3 regions of the Paenibacillus sp. JL3B1040 genome follow, and region 3 is predicted to be linked to each of the others. Evidence: a T-box and tRNA genes for the amino acid it is inferred to sense, from the RefSeq annotation. Region 3 holds a T-box; the other regions hold tRNA genes.
The links. A T-box is a leader RNA that pairs with one kind of tRNA and senses whether it is charged. The one in region 3 lies ahead of ACZF99_RS07935 (arginine--tRNA ligase), so its partner is inferred to be a tRNA-Arg.
Positions count from the first base shown of each region.

Region 1 (6,383 bases), 2.6 Mb from region 3:
AATAGCTCACTGGTCGAGTGACTCTGCGCCGAAAATGTAACGGGGCTAAACACACCACCGAAGCTATGGCTTGATGCTTTGCATCAGGGGTAGGGGAGCGTTGTATGTAGGTTGAAGGTGTACCGTAAGGAGCGCTGGACAGCATACAAGTGAGAATGCCGGTATGAGTAACGAAAAGATCAGTGAGAATCTGATCCGCCGAAAGCCTAAGGGTTCCTGAGGAAGGTTCGTCCGCTCAGGGTAAGTCGGGACCTAAGGCGAGGCCGAAAGGCGTAGTCGAAGGACAACAGGTTTAAATTCCTGTACCACCGTAATCCGTTATGAGCGATGGGGTGACGCAGCAGGGTAGTGACGCGGGGCGATGGAATGCCCCGTCCAAGCAGTGAGGCTGGTGTGTAGGCAAATCCGCACACTTTAAGGCTGGGCTGTGATGGGGAGGGAAAATTTACAGTACCGAAGGTCATGATCTCACACTGCCGAGAAAAGCCTCTAGCCAGGAGAAGGTGCCCGTACCGCAAACCGACACAGGTAGGCGAGAAGAGAATTCTAAGGCGCGCGGAAGAACTCTCGTTAAGGAACTCGGCAAAATGACCCCGTAACTTCGGGAGAAGGGGTGCCCCGGTAGAGTGAATAGCTCGAGGGGGCCGCAGTGAAAAGGCCCAAGCGACTGTTTAGCAAAAACACAGGTCTGTGCGAAGCCGCAAGGCGAAGTATACGGGCTGACGCCTGCCCGGTGCTGGAAGGTTAAGGGGAGCGGTTAGGAGGCAACTCCGAAGCTGTGAACCGAAGCCCCAGTAAACGGCGGCCGTAACTATAACGGTCCTAAGGTAGCGAAATTCCTTGTCAGGTAAATTCTGACCCGCACGAATGGCGTAACGACTTGGGCGCTGTCTCAACGAGAGATCCGGTGAAATTTTAATACCTGTGAAGATGCAGGTTACCCGCGACAAGACGGAAAGACCCCATGGAGCTTTACTGCAGCTTGATATTGGACTTTGATACGATTTGTACAGGATAGGTGGGAGCCTAGGAAGCCGGAGCGCCAGCTTCGGTGGAGGCGCCGTTGGGATACCACCCTGATCGTATCGGAGTTCTAACCTGGTACCGTAAGCCGGTACGGGGACAGTGTCAGGCGGGCAGTTTGACTGGGGCGGTCGCCTCCTAAAGAGTAACGGAGGCGCCCCAAGGTTCCCTCAGAATGGTTGGAAATCATTCGCAGAGTGCAAAGGCAAAAGGGAGCTTGACTGCGAGACTGACAAGTCGAGCAGGGACGAAAGTCGGGCTTAGTGATCCGGTGGTACCGCATGGAAGGGCCATCGCTCAACGGATAAAAGCTACCCTGGGGATAACAGGCTTATCTCCCCCAAGAGTCCACATCGACGGGGAGGTTTGGCACCTCGATGTCGGCTCATCGCATCCTGGGGCTGAAGTAGGTCCCAAGGGTTGGGCTGTTCGCCCATTAAAGCGGTACGCGAGCTGGGTTCAGAACGTCGTGAGACAGTTCGGTCCCTATCTGTCGTGGGCGTAGGAAATTTGAGAGGAGCTGTCCTTAGTACGAGAGGACCGGGATGGACGCACCGCTGGTGCACCAGTTGTTCCGCCAGGAGCACAGCTGGGTAGCTAAGTGCGGACGGGATAAGCGCTGAAAGCATCTAAGCGTGAAGCCCCCCTCAAGATGAGATTTCCCAGTATGTAAGACCCCTTGAAGACGACGAGGTTGATAGGCCTGAGGTGGAAGTGCAGCAATGTATGGAGCTGACAGGTACTAATCGGTCGAGGGCTTATCCAAAAACATCTAAAACACAAATTCGTTTCGTATCCAGTTTTCAGGCGATCAAGCGTCTGAATGACGATTTTAAGCTGCATGTCTTTTCTAAGGTTTGATCTTTTGCTGAAGCAGGGATCAGGCAGCGGAAGCAGCGCAAAAATCATGTTTGGTGGCGATGGCGGAGGGGTTCCACCCGTTCCCATCCCGAACACGACCGTTAAGCCCTCCAGCGCCGATGGTACTTGGACCGCAGGGTCCTGGGAGAGTAGGACGCCGCCAAGCAATGTTCCCTGATAGCTCAGTCGGTAGAGCACTCGACTGTTAATCGAGTTGTCACAGGTTCGAGTCCTGTTCGGGGAGCCACTTGCTCTCATAGCTCAGTAGGTAGAGTGCATCCATGGTAAGGATGAGGTCACCGGTTCGATCCCGGTTGAGAGCTTCTCTACATAAGGCCCGTTGGTCAAGGGGTTAAGACACCTCCCTTTCACGGAGGTAACAGGGGTTCGAATCCCCTACGGGTCACCATCTTCGTTATATGTAGATCCCAGATGTGGAGGCTTAGCTCAGCTGGGAGAGCATCTGCCTTACAAGCAGAGGGTCGGGGGTTCGATCCCCTCAGCCTCCACCATAGCATTGGGGATTAGCCAAGCGGTAAGGCAACGGACTTTGACTCCGTCATGCATAGGTTCGAATCCTATATCCCCAGCCATTTGCTTCATAAGAGCCATTAGCTCAGTTGGTAGAGCACCTGACTTTTAATCAGGGTGTCGAAGGTTCGAGTCCTTCATGGCTCACCAGTTTCACATTTGCGCGTGTGGCGGAATTGGCAGACGCACTAGACTTAGGATCTAGCGTCTTTGACGTGGGGGTTCAAGTCCCTCCACGCGCACCATCATTATGCGGACGTGGCTCAGCGGTAGAGCATCGCCTTGCCAAGGCGAGGGTCGCGGGTTCGATTCCCGTCGTCCGCTCCATCTTCATACGCGCCCTTAGCTCAGCTGGATAGAGCGTTTGACTACGAATCAAAAGGTCAGGAGTTCGAATCTCTTAGGGCGCGCCACTTTTTCAATTGCATATCGCCTTATTGACGGGATGTAGCTCAGCTTGGTAGAGCACCTGGTTTGGGACCAGGGGGTCGCATGTTCGAATCGTGTCATCCCGACCATTTCTTTAAGGTGCGGGTGTAGTTCAATGGTAGAACTCCAGCCTTCCAAGCTGGTAGCGTGGGTTCGATTCCCATCACCCGCTCCATACATAACAGCAACATCATCGGATAAGATGATGTTTTTTGTTATAATTGCAGCAATGGCCTCATTTCCGGGTATAAAAGTTTTCTATCATTAACTTATACCCTTGCAATTTACTGCTTTACCGTGTTAGGGTAGGTGGAGTTGGAACAAAGCGCTCCCCGTGGCTCCGATCAGGCCACCCGGAACAAATTTCTTACAAACTAAGTGAAGATTTTCAGGGCAGTTTATTGTATGATGTTAAGAAACGCTAGGCGACGCCATTTGGTCTAAACGACAAAGACGAGTGACAATGCTGAAATTAGCTTGCTGCATTAGGGATGAAATGGGGGAGAAACATGACAGAGTTAACGGTTACCGCAGGCAAAGGCAACTCGAATAACCTGCTTCGGCGCGACATTCGTTTTTTGGGCAATATTCTAGGAGAGGTCCTGGTGCATCAGGGCGGCAATGAGCTCTTGGATATTGTCGAGAAGATACGTGAAGCCAGTAAATCCCTGCGGGCTGTATTTTTACCGGAATTACATGAAGAATTTAAGGAAATGATCAACTCTTTGGAGCCCGGAATTCGTCATCAGGTGATCCGTGCATTTGCGATCTACTTCCAACTGGTGAATATCGCGGAGCAGAACCACCGGATTCGGCGCAAACGCGATTATGAGCTTTCGGCCGGGGACGCTGTGCAGACCGGTACGATCGAGTCGGCTGTCCGGGATCTGAAGGAGCAGGGCTTCAATTATGCCGAGGCTCAGGAAATCCTGGAAGGCATGTCGCTGGAATTGGTCATGACGGCCCATCCGACGGAAGCAATGCGTCGCGCGATTCTGGACATCCACAAGCGTATTGCCGACGACGTCATGCAACTCGACAACCCGACGTTGACCTACCGGGAGCGGGAGCAACTGCGGGAGAAGCTGCTTAACGAAGTCATCACGCTTTGGCAAACCGATGAATTGCGCGATCGCAAGCCGACCGTTCTGGATGAAGTCAGAAACGGCATGTATTATTTTCACGAAACTTTATTTCATGTCCTGCCGGAAGTGTATCAAGAGCTGGAACGTTGCCTGACCAAATATTATCCGGAGCACTACTGGCATGTGCCGACATATTTGCGCTTCGGTTCCTGGATCGGCGGCGACCGGGACGGGAATCCTTCCGTAACTTCGGACGTTACCTGGGAGACGTTGCGGATGCAGCGCAAACTGGCGGTACGCGAATACCAGCGGATTTTGTCCGATTTGTTCAAGCATCTTAGCTTCAGCACCAGCATCGTGGACGTTACCGACGAACTGATGGCTTCCATCCAACGGGACCGCCTTCAAGTCACTTTACGCAAAACGCAGCAATGGAACAACGATAAAGAACCGTACCGGATTAAGCTGACGTATATGACGGAGAAGCTGCACAATGTTTTGGACGACAGCAAGCAGGACACGCCGGAGCGCTACCCGAGCGTTGATGCATTTATCCAGGATCTGAAAATCATCGACCGGAGCTTGCGTCATCACTACGCCGACTATGTTGCCGATACCCATATCAAGAAGCTGATTCGCCAAGCGGAACTGTTCGGCTTCCATACGGCCACGCTGGATATTCGCCAGCACAGCAAAGAGCATGAGAACGCGATGACGGAAATTTTGGCGAAAATGAACATCGTGGACAATTACGGCGAGTTAGAGGAAGAAGATAAGATTAAGCTGCTGGAACGTGTGCTCAACGACCCGCGGCCGCTGACTTCTCCTTATCAGGAATACAGCGAAGCTACGAAAGAGTGTCTGGATGTTTACCGTACGGTTTACCGGGCGCAAAAAGAATACGGACAGCAGTGCATCACCAGCTATCTCATTAGTATGACGGAAGCGGCCAGCGATATTCTTGAGGTAATGGTCTTCTCGAAAGAGGTGGGATTGTTCCGCAAAGAAGCCGACGGTACCGTTGTCTGCACCCTGCAATCCGTTCCGCTCTTTGAAACGATCGACGACTTGCACGCAGCACCCGGCATCATGCGGCAACTGTTCAGTATGCCGATTTATCGTCAGTCAGTAGCGGCGATGAACGATCTCCAGGAAATTATGCTGGGCTACTCTGACAGCAATAAGGACGGCGGCGTGGTTACGGCCAACTGGGAGCTGCGCGTGGCGTTGAAGCAAATTACGGCCGCGGGCAATGAATTTGGCGTAAGGCTGAAATTCTTCCATGGGCGCGGCGGCGCGCTCGGACGCGGCGGCATGCCGCTGAACCGCAGCATTCTCGTGCAGCCGCCGGAAACGATCGGCGGTGGCATCAAGATCACCGAGCAAGGCGAGGTGATCTCGTCGCGGTATTCCTTGCGCGGTATCGCCTACCGCAGCTTGGAGCAAGCGACCTCGGCGCTGATTACCGCCGCGATTCAAGCGAAGTTGTATCAAGGCCCAAGTCCGGAGGAACAACGCTGGGAAGAAATCATGACGGGGATTTCGGAGACGTCGCTTCATAAATATCAGGATCTTGTTTTCCGCGAACCGGATTTCCTGAAGTTCTTCCGTGAATCGACGCCACTGGTTGAGGTGGGCGAGCTGAATATCGGTTCCCGTCCTTCCAAGCGTAAGAACAGCGATCGGTTTGAGGACTTGCGGGCGATCCCGTGGGTGTTTGCGTGGACGCAAAGCCGCTATTTGTTCCCGGCATGGTACGCCGCGGGTACCGGCCTGCTTAACTTCTATCAAAACAACGAAGAGAACCTCAAGGTTCTTCAGGATATGTACCAGAACTTCTCTTTCTTCAGAACGGTTATCGATACGTTGCAATTTGCGCTGATTAAAGCAGACTTGGTGATCGCCAAGGAATATGCGAAAATGTGCTCGGATAACGAAGTCAAGGATCGCATCCTTGGCCAAATCGAAGAGGAGTTCCGGTTGACGCGGGAAATGGTGTTGAAAATTGCCGACATTTCCGAAATTCTCGACAACGTACCGGGCTTGCAAGAATCCATTCGTTTGCGTAATCCGTATGTCGATCCGCTCAGCTATTTGCAGGTCCAGCTCTTGACGGAGTTGCGGACGGTGCGGGAACAAGGACAGGATGACGCCGAACTGCTGCGTGAAGTTCTGCTTACGATTAACGGTATTGCCGCCGGACTTCGGAATACGGGCTGATGCCCGCAGGCTTACCGACTGGAAAGCCAAGCCGGGCCTTCTATATGAGGAGGTCCGGCTTTTTTGCTTTCGGCTTTTTGCCGAATGTATTGCAATTTGCGAAAAGTTGCTTTACCATTTGAATGAAGTGCCGACGACGGGAAGCACCCTTTGAATTAATAAACTTTTTGAATTTCCTTAAACCAAAGGGACGAGTAGCCGGACAGGCAGGGTACGAGTACCTGAGCCCTTCCA
Region 1 is NZ_CM169317.1:5,020,943-5,027,325, reverse strand. Features, by position in the region: rRNA gene ACZF99_RS23065 (23S ribosomal RNA) at 1-1,789, shown strand, start outside; rRNA gene rrf (5S ribosomal RNA) at 1,934-2,050, shown strand; tRNA gene ACZF99_RS23055 (tRNA-Asn) at 2,056-2,131, shown strand; tRNA gene ACZF99_RS23050 (tRNA-Thr) at 2,135-2,207, shown strand; tRNA gene ACZF99_RS23045 (tRNA-Glu) at 2,219-2,293, shown strand; tRNA gene ACZF99_RS23040 (tRNA-Val) at 2,321-2,396, shown strand; tRNA gene ACZF99_RS23035 (tRNA-Gln) at 2,403-2,477, shown strand; tRNA gene ACZF99_RS23030 (tRNA-Lys) at 2,490-2,565, shown strand; tRNA gene ACZF99_RS23025 (tRNA-Leu) at 2,577-2,660, shown strand; tRNA gene ACZF99_RS23020 (tRNA-Gly) at 2,668-2,742, shown strand; tRNA gene ACZF99_RS23015 (tRNA-Arg) at 2,752-2,828, shown strand; tRNA gene ACZF99_RS23010 (tRNA-Pro) at 2,857-2,933, shown strand; tRNA gene ACZF99_RS23005 (tRNA-Gly) at 2,946-3,019, shown strand; gene ppc (phosphoenolpyruvate carboxylase) at 3,354-6,149, shown strand.
Region 1: it has a tRNA-Arg gene. The T-box ahead of ACZF99_RS07935 (arginine--tRNA ligase) is inferred to sense a tRNA for this amino acid. The anticodon was not compared.

Region 2 (6,383 bases), 2.6 Mb from region 3:
GTGATGGCGTGCCTTTTGTAGAATGAACCGGCGAGTTACGTTTGCAAGCAAGGTTAAGCCGAGAAGGTGGAGCCGTAGCGAAAGCGAGTCTGAATAGGGCGACTTAGTTTGTAGGCGTAGACCCGAAACCGTGTGATCTACCCCTGTCCAGGGTGAAGGTGCGGTAACACGCACTGGAGGCCCGAACCCACGTACGTTGAAAAGTGCGGGGATGAGGTGGGGGTAGCGGAGAAATTCCAATCGAACTCGGAGATAGCTGGTTCTCCCCGAAATAGCTTTAGGGCTAGCCTCGGTGGGATAGTCGTGGAGGTAGAGCACTGATTGGGTGCGGGGCCCGCCAAGGGTTACCAAGCTCAGTCAAACTCCGAATGCCACAGTACTTTATAACCGGGAGTCAGACAGTGAGTGCTAAGATCCATTGTCAAAAGGGAAACAGCCCAGACCATCAGCTAAGGTCCCCAAGTGTGTGTTAAGTGGGAAAGGATGTGGAGTTGCACAGACAACCAGGATGTTGGCTTAGAAGCAGCCATCATTTAAAGAGTGCGTAATAGCTCACTGGTCGAGTGACTCTGCGCCGAAAATGTAACGGGGCTAAACACACCACCGAAGCTATGGCTTGATGCTTTGCATCAGGGGTAGGGGAGCGTTGTATGTAGGTTGAAGGTGTACCGTAAGGAGCGCTGGACAGCATACAAGTGAGAATGCCGGTATGAGTAACGAAAAGATCAGTGAGAATCTGATCCGCCGAAAGCCTAAGGGTTCCTGAGGAAGGTTCGTCCGCTCAGGGTAAGTCGGGACCTAAGGCGAGGCCGAAAGGCGTAGTCGAAGGACAACAGGTTTAAATTCCTGTACCACCGTAATCCGCTATGAGCGATGGGGTGACGCAGCAGGGTAGTGACGCGGGGCGATGGAATGCCCCGTCCAAGCAGTGAGGCTGGTGTGTAGGCAAATCCGCACACTTTAAGGCTGGGCTGTGATGGGGAGGGAAAATTTACAGTACCGAAGGTCATGATCTCACACTGCCGAGAAAAGCCTCTAGCCAGGAGAAGGTGCCCGTACCGCAAACCGACACAGGTAGGCGAGAAGAGAATTCTAAGGCGCGCGGAAGAACTCTCGTTAAGGAACTCGGCAAAATGACCCCGTAACTTCGGGAGAAGGGGTGCCCCGGTAGAGTGAATAGCTCGAGGGGGCCGCAGTGAAAAGGCCCAAGCGACTGTTTAGCAAAAACACAGGTCTGTGCGAAGCCGCAAGGCGAAGTATACGGGCTGACGCCTGCCCGGTGCTGGAAGGTTAAGGGGAGCGGTTAGGAGGCAACTCCGAAGCTGTGAACCGAAGCCCCAGTAAACGGCGGCCGTAACTATAACGGTCCTAAGGTAGCGAAATTCCTTGTCAGGTAAATTCTGACCCGCACGAATGGCGTAACGACTTGGGCGCTGTCTCAACGAGAGATCCGGTGAAATTTTAATACCTGTGAAGATGCAGGTTACCCGCGACAAGACGGAAAGACCCCATGGAGCTTTACTGCAGCTTGATATTGGACTTTGATACGATTTGTACAGGATAGGTGGGAGCCTAGGAAGCCGGAGCGCCAGCTTCGGTGGAGGCGCCGTTGGGATACCACCCTGATCGTATCGGAGTTCTAACCTGGTACCGTAAGCCGGTACGGGGACAGTGTCAGGCGGGCAGTTTGACTGGGGCGGTCGCCTCCTAAAGAGTAACGGAGGCGCCCCAAGGTTCCCTCAGAATGGTTGGAAATCATTCGCAGAGTGCAAAGGCAAAAGGGAGCTTGACTGCGAGACTGACAAGTCGAGCAGGGACGAAAGTCGGGCTTAGTGATCCGGTGGTACCGCATGGAAGGGCCATCGCTCAACGGATAAAAGCTACCCTGGGGATAACAGGCTTATCTCCCCCAAGAGTCCACATCGACGGGGAGGTTTGGCACCTCGATGTCGGCTCATCGCATCCTGGGGCTGAAGTAGGTCCCAAGGGTTGGGCTGTTCGCCCATTAAAGCGGTACGCGAGCTGGGTTCAGAACGTCGTGAGACAGTTCGGTCCCTATCTGTCGTGGGCGTAGGAAATTTGAGAGGAGCTGTCCTTAGTACGAGAGGACCGGGATGGACGCACCGCTGGTGCACCAGTTGTTCCGCCAGGAGCACAGCTGGGTAGCTAAGTGCGGACGGGATAAGCGCTGAAAGCATCTAAGCGTGAAGCCCCCCTCAAGATGAGATTTCCCAGTATGTAAGACCCCTTGAAGACGACGAGGTTGATAGGCCTGAGGTGGAAGTGCAGCAATGTATGGAGCTGACAGGTACTAATCGGTCGAGGGCTTATCCAAAAACATCTAAAACACAAATTCGTTTCGTATCCAGTTTTCAGGCGATCAAGCGTCTGAATGACGATTTTAAGCTGCATGTCTTTTCTAAGGTTTGATCTTTTGCTGAAGCAGGGATCAGGCAGCGGAAGCAGCGCAAAAATCATGTTTGGTGGCGATGGCGGAGGGGTTCCACCCGTTCCCATCCCGAACACGACCGTTAAGCCCTCCAGCGCCGATGGTACTTGGACCGAAGGGTCCTGGGAGAGTAGGACGCCGCCAAGCAATGTTCCCTGATAGCTCAGTCGGTAGAGCACTCGACTGTTAATCGAGTTGTCACAGGTTCGAGTCCTGTTCGGGGAGTCCATCCTGGAAGAAAGCTTGTATGCCTTGCATATTTGCTTCTCTTCCGGGGAATCCAACTCATATGGAGAGGTGTCCGAGTTGGCCGAAGGAGCACGATTGGAAATCGTGTAGGCGTCACAAGCGTCTCGAGGGTTCGAATCCCTCTCTCTCCGCCAGCAAGGACTTTGATTGTGGCCCGTTGGTCAAGGGGTTAAGACACCTCCCTTTCACGGAGGTAACAGGGGTTCGAATCCCCTACGGGTCATTCTTTATCTTCCCAGATGCGGAGGCTTAGCTCAGCTGGGAGAGCATCTGCCTTACAAGCAGAGGGTCGGGGGTTCGATCCCCTCAGCCTCCACCATATCACTTACTACAGAAGTGAATAGATTTCCTTTTACTGACGCGGGGTGGAGCAGCCCGGTAGCTCGTCGGGCTCATAACCCGAAGGCCGCAGGTTCAAATCCTGCCCCCGCAATTATCCTCGAACGAGGATGGCATTATTCAAGTGTGGAGCCGTGGTGTAGAGGCCTAACATGCCTGCCTGTCACGCAGGAGACCGCGGGTTCGAATCCCGTCGGCTCCGCCATTTATTTATGCCTTATCTTTGTACGAGCCATTAGCTCAGTTGGTAGAGCACCTGACTTTTAATCAGGGTGTCGAAGGTTCGAGTCCTTCATGGCTCACCAGTTTCATATTGCTTATGCGGACGTGGCTCAGCGGTAGAGCATCGCCTTGCCAAGGCGAGGGTCGCGGGTTCGATTCCCGTCGTCCGCTCCATCTTCATACGCGCCCTTAGCTCAGCTGGATAGAGCGTTTGACTACGAATCAAAAGGTCAGGAGTTCGAATCTCTTAGGGCGCGTCCCTTTTGCCGGTGTGGCGGAATTGGCAGACGCGCGCGACTCAAAATTGTACGCGCCTCATGTTTTACGCGCCGAACCATTCCGTTCCTTGATATATAAAGGTTTTCCGAAAAGGGCACCGCGCTTTAGTCGGTGGACCCGCACCAAACTCCCCAAAATTCAGCCGATTTTGGAGGACTGCGCTTTTGTTTAGATGTAACGCGGTCAGGTTGTACGCGGCTGGTGTGTCGAGGATAACTCGATGTAGCATGCAAGTCAAGCATGACAAATTATATATTTTTATTGTGCCGGCGTGGCGGAATGGCAGACGCGCTCGACTCAAAATCGAGTGGGAAACCGTGGAGGTTCGAGTCCTCTCGCCGGTACCAACAATGAAATCAAGCTCTTGGGATCAGGAATCCAAAGGGCTTTTTTAATGTTCAGGACATTATGGATTGGCAGTAACAGTACGACATCGAGCTGTTTAGAAGAGATATTCGGGATCAACCTAAAAGTATAGTTCGGTGAAGAACACATTTTTGGAAAACGATCTCGATAAAAAACAAAGCAAGCGAACCTAGAGATAGTCCGCTTGCTTTGATCTGCCTGCCCTTCACCACCATTTGTAGCTGTTGCGCTCCAGCTTCTTCTGATCCGAGTTCTTTTCATGATCGCGTTTTCCGAAAAATTCGTCTTCTCTCGCGATCGTTGGGTCATACCAGTCCGCTTTGGCTTTCGCCCATTCCACCCACTTCATCGACTTGGGATCGAGGTTTCCGGATGCCTCCACTGCGGCAATATAACGCCTTATTTTGCAGGCGGTATCGTAGTCCTCCGAAAGATTTTCCAAAGCGAGCGTTTGCTCCACTTCAGCATTAAAGCGTTGTCTTCGCTCCTCTTTTCGCCGCTCTTCTTCCTGGCGTTTACGTTCAGCTTCCTCGCGGGCCTCGCGCTTTTGTCGGCGAATATCGGAAGCTTCGTAAAACGCAATCATGATATCGCCAAGGCGATCTTCGATGACGTATGATTTGCAATCGCGAAAGTTTTTTGCGGCATATATTGAAAAGCTGATTCGGCCATTGTAAACATAGTCATACTTTCTGATTTTTGGCTTTGACGCCCATGAACTGCGGCGCTTGTCTTCCTCATATTTCAGAAGCTGCATATTTTCTTCTTTCGTGGGAATATGCTTGACCTCGTCTTGCGCTTCTGAAACCGATATAGAGACAGTTTCCCCGTTGACTATAAATTTAAGATCGCTGGTAAGCGAACATCCTAACGGCTCCATGGCTTTGATTAGCGCATCAATTATATGTAACACCCGAGGTAATGTTTCTTCGGACACCGTGTCGGCAAGAAAGAGAGGAGAATCCTTGGCACGCCGATTGAAGCCTATTGCTTCTTGTTCTTTGCGTTTTTTTTTCCATTCCATGACTTCTTTGCGATGAGCAACAATTGTTGGGTGCATCTTCGCGTTTTCGTTAGGTATCCTGATTTGTGTTGCAGTGGAAAGCACGACTGTTCTCTCTTTCTCATTCAGAAATGCGAGAGTCTCTTTTTCAATCTGAGGTGTATACTCAGTTCCGGTTCTTACGCCTGATTTCTTAGCGGGCTTGCTGCTTATCGGGAGTGGTATTGGATTAACCAGTTTACCCGCACGAAGCTTGGCCCAGTATCCGACCGGAGGTGTGGGAATATCAAAGGACTGGCAGACTTTACGGATCGCAACATCCGAGACACCATATCTTTTCGCTACTTCGGTTACCGGCACCATCCATACTTCTTTGTACAAGGTTTCTCTGTCATAAATATTGTAGGTTTGTCCAGATTGCTCGTACGTTTCAGGTTGTCCGACCGTTTGAGTAGATTCGCTGGTATCGTCTACTGAAACGGACGGTGTCTGTTCCTCGACTAGTAACACAGAAGATTCAAGCGTTGGTGAAGATTCGCCGACAGCTGTTTCCATCTCCGCTCTAACGGAATCCTTTTCAGAAATCGCTCGATGTTTCTTTTTACGAGCGGCCGGTACGGTTCTGTAAATGAAAATCCTCTCATCCGCCGGTTCCGGTAGTTCCAGTTTGGTTACAGGCTTGTTGAAATTGAGCTTGGTCCAGTATCCGGACGGAGGAATCGGAATGCCAGCTTCCTTAATCTGTTTCATTAGATGAGCATAGGGAAGATTATATTTTTTGGCTACTCCGGCGACAGACATTTCCCAGATTTCATCGTATAATTGCTTACGTGTTATTACGATCTCCGAATGCTCTGGCACAGCGTTCACCTCCTTCCCTTCCTTGGATAAGCTCTTTGCAACAGTAGAAATGCGAGCCTTTGGCTCAGACATGACCTCCTGTTCTATTTGCATGGCTTGTTGATTTTCTTCTTCCGCATCAGCAGTACCCGCCGCAGCACTTTCTTTTAGCGGTTCATTCACTGTCTGTGGTGCGAGAATAGCGTCAAATTGTTTGATTCCCCCTATCCCTCGTTTTCGCTTAATAGAAAAACCAGGTCCCGTTTCATTTCCTCGAATTGATTAATAATCGTATTCAAATTTTTCTCGATATTCTCGACCTGGACAGCATTGATTTTTCCGTGGTTATAAGCAATGAGACGTTCCGGCACGATGGTATAGGACCAACTTTCTCTGTAGCGGTCTTCGTTGCGGACCGCAAAACCGATGGGCAACAAGTCGTTGCGCATGCCGAGTGTCAGCATGTTCGGGGATATACCCAAATAATCTGCAGCGATTTTTATTGTGATTTTGGGGATATTTCTGATCTCTTCATCCGAATACTTCACCATACGTTTCACCTCCTTGATCCGGTTCCGACGTCACAATCAGACTGGCGACAATCTATAGAAAGATATTGGTCTTCGGTATACCATA
Region 2 is NZ_CM169317.1:4,344,414-4,350,796, reverse strand. Features, by position in the region: rRNA gene ACZF99_RS19675 (23S ribosomal RNA) at 1-2,335, shown strand, start outside; rRNA gene rrf (5S ribosomal RNA) at 2,480-2,596, shown strand; tRNA gene ACZF99_RS19665 (tRNA-Asn) at 2,602-2,674, shown strand; tRNA gene ACZF99_RS19660 (tRNA-Ser) at 2,741-2,832, shown strand; tRNA gene ACZF99_RS19655 (tRNA-Glu) at 2,850-2,921, shown strand; tRNA gene ACZF99_RS19650 (tRNA-Val) at 2,942-3,017, shown strand; tRNA gene ACZF99_RS19645 (tRNA-Met) at 3,058-3,131, shown strand; tRNA gene ACZF99_RS19640 (tRNA-Asp) at 3,166-3,242, shown strand; tRNA gene ACZF99_RS19635 (tRNA-Lys) at 3,267-3,342, shown strand; tRNA gene ACZF99_RS19630 (tRNA-Gly) at 3,359-3,433, shown strand; tRNA gene ACZF99_RS19625 (tRNA-Arg) at 3,443-3,516, shown strand; tRNA gene ACZF99_RS19620 (tRNA-Leu) at 3,804-3,885, shown strand; gene ACZF99_RS19615 (hypothetical protein) at 4,110-5,930, opposite strand; gene ACZF99_RS19610 (hypothetical protein) at 5,972-6,298, opposite strand.
Region 2: it has a tRNA-Arg gene. The T-box ahead of ACZF99_RS07935 (arginine--tRNA ligase) is inferred to sense a tRNA for this amino acid. The anticodon was not compared.

Region 3 (6,383 bases):
CATCCCGGGAAGAATCCACATTTAACAGTTTCAGACATTGACAAATGACGGTTTGATTCGGTACGTTATCCATAGTCATCTCCTTATTGTTGAGGCGTTTTATGGATAACGCGTGGTTAACTCAACAATAGGAGATGTCTTCTTTTTTGTCTGCGAATTTTAATGCAACGCCAGTGCCAAATTACTCGATTTTTCCGCTAATAGAGTGTCTCATCGTCGTTAGAATTTGTTATGCCACGATTTTGCCGAAATAGCGTTGCTCACAAGCGTTAGAGGTTGCACCCGGAGGTTGCACCCGGAGACGGCACCCGTAGGCCGCACCCGGTGGTTGCACCTGGTGGTTGCAACAGCACCCTCGTCCCTATCCGGCTTTCACTCCCCTCCGATTGGCACTGGGAAGCCGGAACGTACGATACCGTTGCTTGCCGTCCACGACCTCCAGCAACCTCCGGTTGAGCATCTCATGTAGAATTGCTCGTGTATGTTGATTGGATAACACGAGATGCTCTGCGAGCTCGGTTGGAGTAAAGGGCCGCATCAAACGGCGGGCAAACCGCAGGGTCTCCGCCTCTGCCCAACTCAGGCCGGAAGGCACGGCACATGACAGAAATTTGCCGACAAACGCGAGAACCAATTGCTTGCAGACTCCCGGATCTTCCCGAATGGACAAATAGGCGATCGGAAGAAACAGCCAATCGTCAAGCGCCAGCAGAGCCTGTTTCATGCATAAATCTTTGAATCGCCCCGCTTCGATATCCCGGGCATGGCTGCGATAATCCTGGATCTCGATGCATCCTTTGGCGTTCCCCGGCAGATAAGCCAAATCGAGATAACGAAATCCATTATTAAAATCGCGAACCTCATACTCGGGATATAAATCATCCAGATTTCCGATAGCGGGATACCAAATGAACCGCAAAAAATCCGTTGTACCGCGGCTCAATCCCTTGCGCAAAAATTCCCGTCTTCTCGGGTTTCCCTCCTCTTCGATCTGTCGGTCCAACCATTCCAAATAAACGTCATCGAATTCTCCCATGAATTCCCCTCCCTCTCCGAGTCCATAAAAAAACCGCCTCAATACGACCTGCTCCCTGGAGCAAGTCGCATCAAAGCGGTATGTGCTTCACACCCAAAATCGATCGATTATGGGAAAAATGTATCACGAATCGGCGGTGTTTACAAGCGGTACGTGCCCGGTACTTTCACGGATACTTTCACGGATACTTTCACGGATTCATTTCACCGCGAGTCCCTCCAAAACCCCCTTCACCAAGTTTTCCACGTAATTCTCGTCCAACTCGTCGCTAAGGATCAAGAGCCTGTAAAAGATCGGCCCGTAGATTTGATCCAGGCATAACTCAAGATCAAGACCGTCCTTCAATTCTCCGCGCCGGATTCCCCGTTCAATGATCTGGCTTGCCTCAGCCCGGCGGGGCCGAAAGTACCTCGAACGGTATGTGTCCGCCAGTCCGGGATCAATTTGTCCTTCCCCGACCAGCTCTTTGATAACACTCCCCTCCCGACTGGTCATAAACCGAACCAATCTCGTAACATGGATGACCAGGTCCTGAAAGATCGAACCCGTATCGGGGACCGGGATTCTAGCCGTAGATGCCGACAGGAACCCGTCCATGACCACCGCGGCTTTGTTGGGCCACCATTTATAGATCGTGGCTTTGCTGACCCCGGCCCGCTCCGCGATTTTCTCCACCGTGACCGATCCAAAGCCTTGCTCCAGCAGCAAATCGTAGGAAGCGGCAAGAATGGCGTTTTGCGTTTCCACATTGCGCGGACGCCCTCTTTTGGCATGCACTTGAACCCACTCCTTTTCCGAAAAAAACTATACGTTCATTATACTAAATTTACATCAACCACCGGAAATAAAATCGTTATTTACAAAACGATACGTTCAGTATATTATTTAATCGTCGACAATTAATAAACGTTGCGTTCAGTATTTGATCGAAGGAGGAAGTTTTGTTATGGAAACGAAACATACTGCCGCCGGCAAGCCGGTTTCAGGCTGGATTCTGTTCCTGTTGGCCGCCGCTTGCGGACTTATCGTCGCCAATCTGTATTATTCCCAAACCCTGGTCGGGCCGATCAGCGCCGCCACGGGGCTAACTTCCGGGGCAGCGGGATTTATCGTCACTTTAACGCAAATCGGGTATGTGCTCGGTTTGCTGTTCATCGTTCCGCTCAGCGATATTGTTGAAAACCGCCGTCTTGTGGCCATCTTCCTGCTTGTGGCGTTCTGCGCTTTGGTGACGGCATCCTTCGCCTCCAGCGCGCCTCTGTTCCTCGCCGCATCCTTGTTTATCGGTCTGGGATCCGTGGTAGCGCAAATTCTCGTTCCTTATGCAACCTATTTGGCGTCGGGACCCAACCAGGGCCGGGTAGTAGGCAACGTAATGAGCGGACTTCTGCTCGGGATCATGTTCGCCCGCCCCGTGGCCAGCTTCATTGCCGGCCTGTGGAAGTGGCAGGCGGTTTTCGCCTTATCCGCGGGAGCTATCGGCCTTTTAACGATTTTATTGTACCGGGTGCTTCCCGAACGCAAGCCGGAGCCCGCCTTAAGTTACGGTAAATTGATCGCTTCTTTGGGATCTTTATTGAAACACACGCCGGTCCTTCGCCGCCGGGCCGTTTATCAAGCTTGCCTGTTTAGCGTTTTCAGTCTCTTTTGGACTGTGGTTCCGCTGCATTTGGCGGACGAATTCGGCATGACGCAGCAGGGGATCGCCTGGTTCGCGCTGGCCGGCGTAGGAGGCGCCATCGCCGCGCCGATCGCGGGAAGACTCGCGGATCAAGGCTGGACCAAATTCTTGACCGGATTGGCCATGGGGGTTGCCGCCTTGTCTTTTGTCCTGGCCTATCTTATTCGCGGCCAATCGACGGCCTCCCTTATCCTGCTGGTTCTTGCCGCAATTCTGCTGGACATGGCCGTCTCGGGAAATCTGGTGCTTGGACAGCGGGTGGTTTATTCCCTGGGCAATAAAGCCAAAGGACGCCTCAACGGGTTATTTATGGCTATCTTTTTCATCGGCGGGGCTGCCGGATCGTCCTTGGGCGGGTGGTCTTATTCCCGCGGCGGTTGGAGTCTCACCTCTCTGATCGGCGTTGTCGTGCCTCTGCTGGCTTTGGTTTACTTTTGCGCCGAAAGTAGAACCGATTTCAAGAAGGGCGCCGCCCCCCTACCTGTGGAGAAAGCCCCAAAAGAATAACCTATTTCAGGAACATTATGGGAGCAATCCGCAATCGGACGGATGGCCTTATAAAACAACCCTAATAAAACAGCGGTTGACTTTATCGCCCGGCCGGTTATAATATTACAAAATAACCCAAATTCGACGATTGGGAGAGTAGCTGTCGGTTCGAGTCCTAGCGAGCCGGGTTGGTGGAAGCCGGTACGGAGCGGACAGCGAAGCGGGCCCATGAGAATGGCTGCCGAACGTTTACGTCCGGTAGGCAGCCACGGCGAAAGACCGTTATCCCCAGAGTGGTTAAACATGAGTTTAACAACAAGAGTGGTACCGCGAACGCGCAAGCCTTCGTCTCTTTAGGAGACGGAGGCTTATTTTTATTTTGCCAAGGAGGTCCCCTATGATCAGCCAATGGATGAAAAAGCACATTGAAACGTCCGTGCAGCAAGTGGTTTCACAGCTCGGTCAACGTACCGAAGGGCTCGCGAACGTGGTGATCGAGCAGCCCGCACGCCCGGAACACGGCGATTATTCGACCAATATCGCGATGCAGCTGGCCAAAACACTGCGGCAACCGCCGCTGCATATTGCCGAGCTATTGAAGCAAGAGTTGGAACAGGCGGGACGGATGGGAGGTTTGTTGGAGCGGATCGAAACCGCCCCGCCGGGGTTTCTGAACTTCCACCTCGATTGGAACGTATGGGCCCGCAAGGCCTTTCGCCTTCTCGATCCCGGCAGCGAAAAAGTCATAATCGAGCACACTTCCATCAACCCGAACAAATCCGCCCACATCGGCCATCTGAGAAACGCCTGTATCGGCGACTCGCTGGCGCGGCTGCTGAAGAGAGCGGGATATCGGGTTGAAGTCCACAATTATATCGACGACCTGGGCAATCAACTGGCCGATACTGTCGCAGGGCTGTTGAACGTTCCCCATCGGGCGGAGCATCCGCGGTTCGGCGATTACTGCTGGGAGCTTTATGCCCGCGTGAACAAGGAATATGAGCGGGACCCTTCCCTTCTGGAGCAAAGAACGCGAGTGCTGCGGGCGCTGGAAGACGGGGACGAAAATATCGCATGGATCGGCTTGCTTACGGCGGAACGTATCGTGCGGGAGCATCTGGAGGAGATGAAGGCGTTCGGGATCGAATACGACTTGCTGGTGTGGGAGAGCCGGATCGTCCGCGAAGGCTTTTGGGACTCGGCCTTTCGTTTGCTGCAGCAAACCGATCTATTTCAGATGGAAAGGTCCGGCAAGCTGGCAGGCTGTTGGGTGCTGAAGCAGTCGTCGGCCGAGCAGGCCGAGCAGGTCGAGCCGAATGCCGAGCATCGGGCGGACAAAGTTCTCGTTCGGTCCAACGGCATTTTGACCTACACGGCCAAAGATATCGCGTACCATCTCTGGAAATTCGGTTTGCTGACAAACGACTTCCGGTACAAACCGTTTGCGGATGGGCTTTGGACCACGCACGCGGACGGCACCGATGGGTTGGATGGCGTATCCGCCAACTTCGGCAAAGCGGACCTCGTCGTCAACGTGATCGACCGCAGGCAAGCGTACCCGCAGGCCATGGTGAAGCAAGCGCTGGAAGGGCTCGGCTTCGCGGCCCAGGCGGAGAAGCTGCGCCACGTCGGTTACGGCGTTGTTTCACTAAGCCCCGGTGCGGCAAGGGAGCTGGGGATTGACACCTCCGACGGCAAAAGCTCTTATGCCATGTCCGGCAGACAAGGGATCGGAATTAAGGTGTCCGAGCTGTTGGATCTCATGGAAGCGCATATCGAGCGTAAACGCTCCGATGCCGAGGGGCTCTCCAGCCGCCGGATCGCGGCTGCAGCAATCCGCTACTACCTGCTGCGGTTCGCCTTGCCGACTGAAGTGGTGTTTGACATTCAACAGGCCATGGAGACGACCGGCAACACCGGCGTATATCTGATGTACGCCCATGCCCGAGCCGCCGGCCTCTTGGCGAAAGCCCGCGAGCGCGGAATGGCGCAAATGACGGAGCCCCCGGTTGATGCCGCCCCGTCGGAACGCGCCGAGCACGCCCTGCTCAGGCACATCGCGGCATGGCCGGATACGCTGATCGCCGCACGCGAGGAACTGTCCCCTACGCCGATCTGCCATTTCGCTTATGAGCTCGCCACCTTGTTTCATCATTTTTATTCGGCGTGTCCGATCCTGAAAGCCGAGCCGCACCAGCAGCCGTTCCGCCTATGGCTCACCGCCAGGTTCAAGGATACGATCGCCGATGCGCTGGATGTTATCGGTTTGCCGGCTCCGGATCGCCTGTAAGCCAAACAGGCAGCCGAAACTTCCCCCAGCTTCATCTGACTAACAATGAGGGGGAAGCGCTCGACTGCCAAGGAACGGCCGGAGCTTGCGTTTAATCGATGAAATTCAGGTAAGCGAGCAGCCGTTTCAACATCACGGCGCTTTGGGCCCGGGTTGCCGATGCCTTCGGGGCGAGGGTCGTTTCGTCCGTCCCCTGGATCAGCCCCGCCGCCAATAAGCCCCGCATCGGCTCATCAGCCCAACGCGCCAGGTTGGATGCGTCGGGAAAGCGTTCGAGCACTTCGGCTCCGGCCGCCGGCAATTCACCTGCGAATTGGGCCGCGCGCGCCAGCATCGCCGCCATCTGCTCGCGGGTGATCGGATGGTCCGGCCGGAACGTGCCGTCCGCGTAACCGCTGACCAGCCCCGCCCGAACGGCAGCCGTTACGGAGTCCGCGTACCACGCATCCGGGGACACGTCGCGAAAGGCGATTGCTGCGGGACGTGCGGCCAACCCGAGCGAACGCACCAGCATCGCCGCGAACTCGGCGCGGGTCACGCTGCCGTCCGGATCAAAAGCGCCGCCGCCTTTTCCGACCAAGATCAATTTGTCGGCAAGCAGTTCAACGTCCGCTCTTGACCAATGCCCCTCAAGATCGGCGAAAGCATGACCGGTCCGAAGTACGGCGTACAGGCTGTCGTGAGGAGCCGAGAAAACGGCGTAAACGGCTTGATGCTCCTTGCGAAATACGGCAGGAACAAAGTGCAAGCGATGATCCGCATCCACCCAAACCACGGTTGCGTTTGCCGGGGTAGGCTCCGTGTCCAGGCGGATCGTCCGTTCAAGATAATTGCGCCCGAAGTCGGCGATGACCTTACCGTCCACGTCCAGCGAAAATTCGACGGGA
Region 3 is NZ_CM169317.1:1,785,740-1,792,122, reverse strand. Features, by position in the region: gene ACZF99_RS07955 (IS4 family transposase) at 1-73, opposite strand, end outside; gene ACZF99_RS07950 (transcriptional regulator) at 362-1,036, opposite strand; gene ACZF99_RS07945 (TetR/AcrR family transcriptional regulator) at 1,235-1,813, opposite strand; gene ACZF99_RS07940 (MFS transporter) at 1,983-3,224, shown strand; T-box leader at 3,342-3,562, shown strand; gene ACZF99_RS07935 (arginine--tRNA ligase) at 3,604-5,496, shown strand; gene ACZF99_RS07930 (S-layer homology domain-containing protein) at 5,588-6,383, opposite strand, start outside.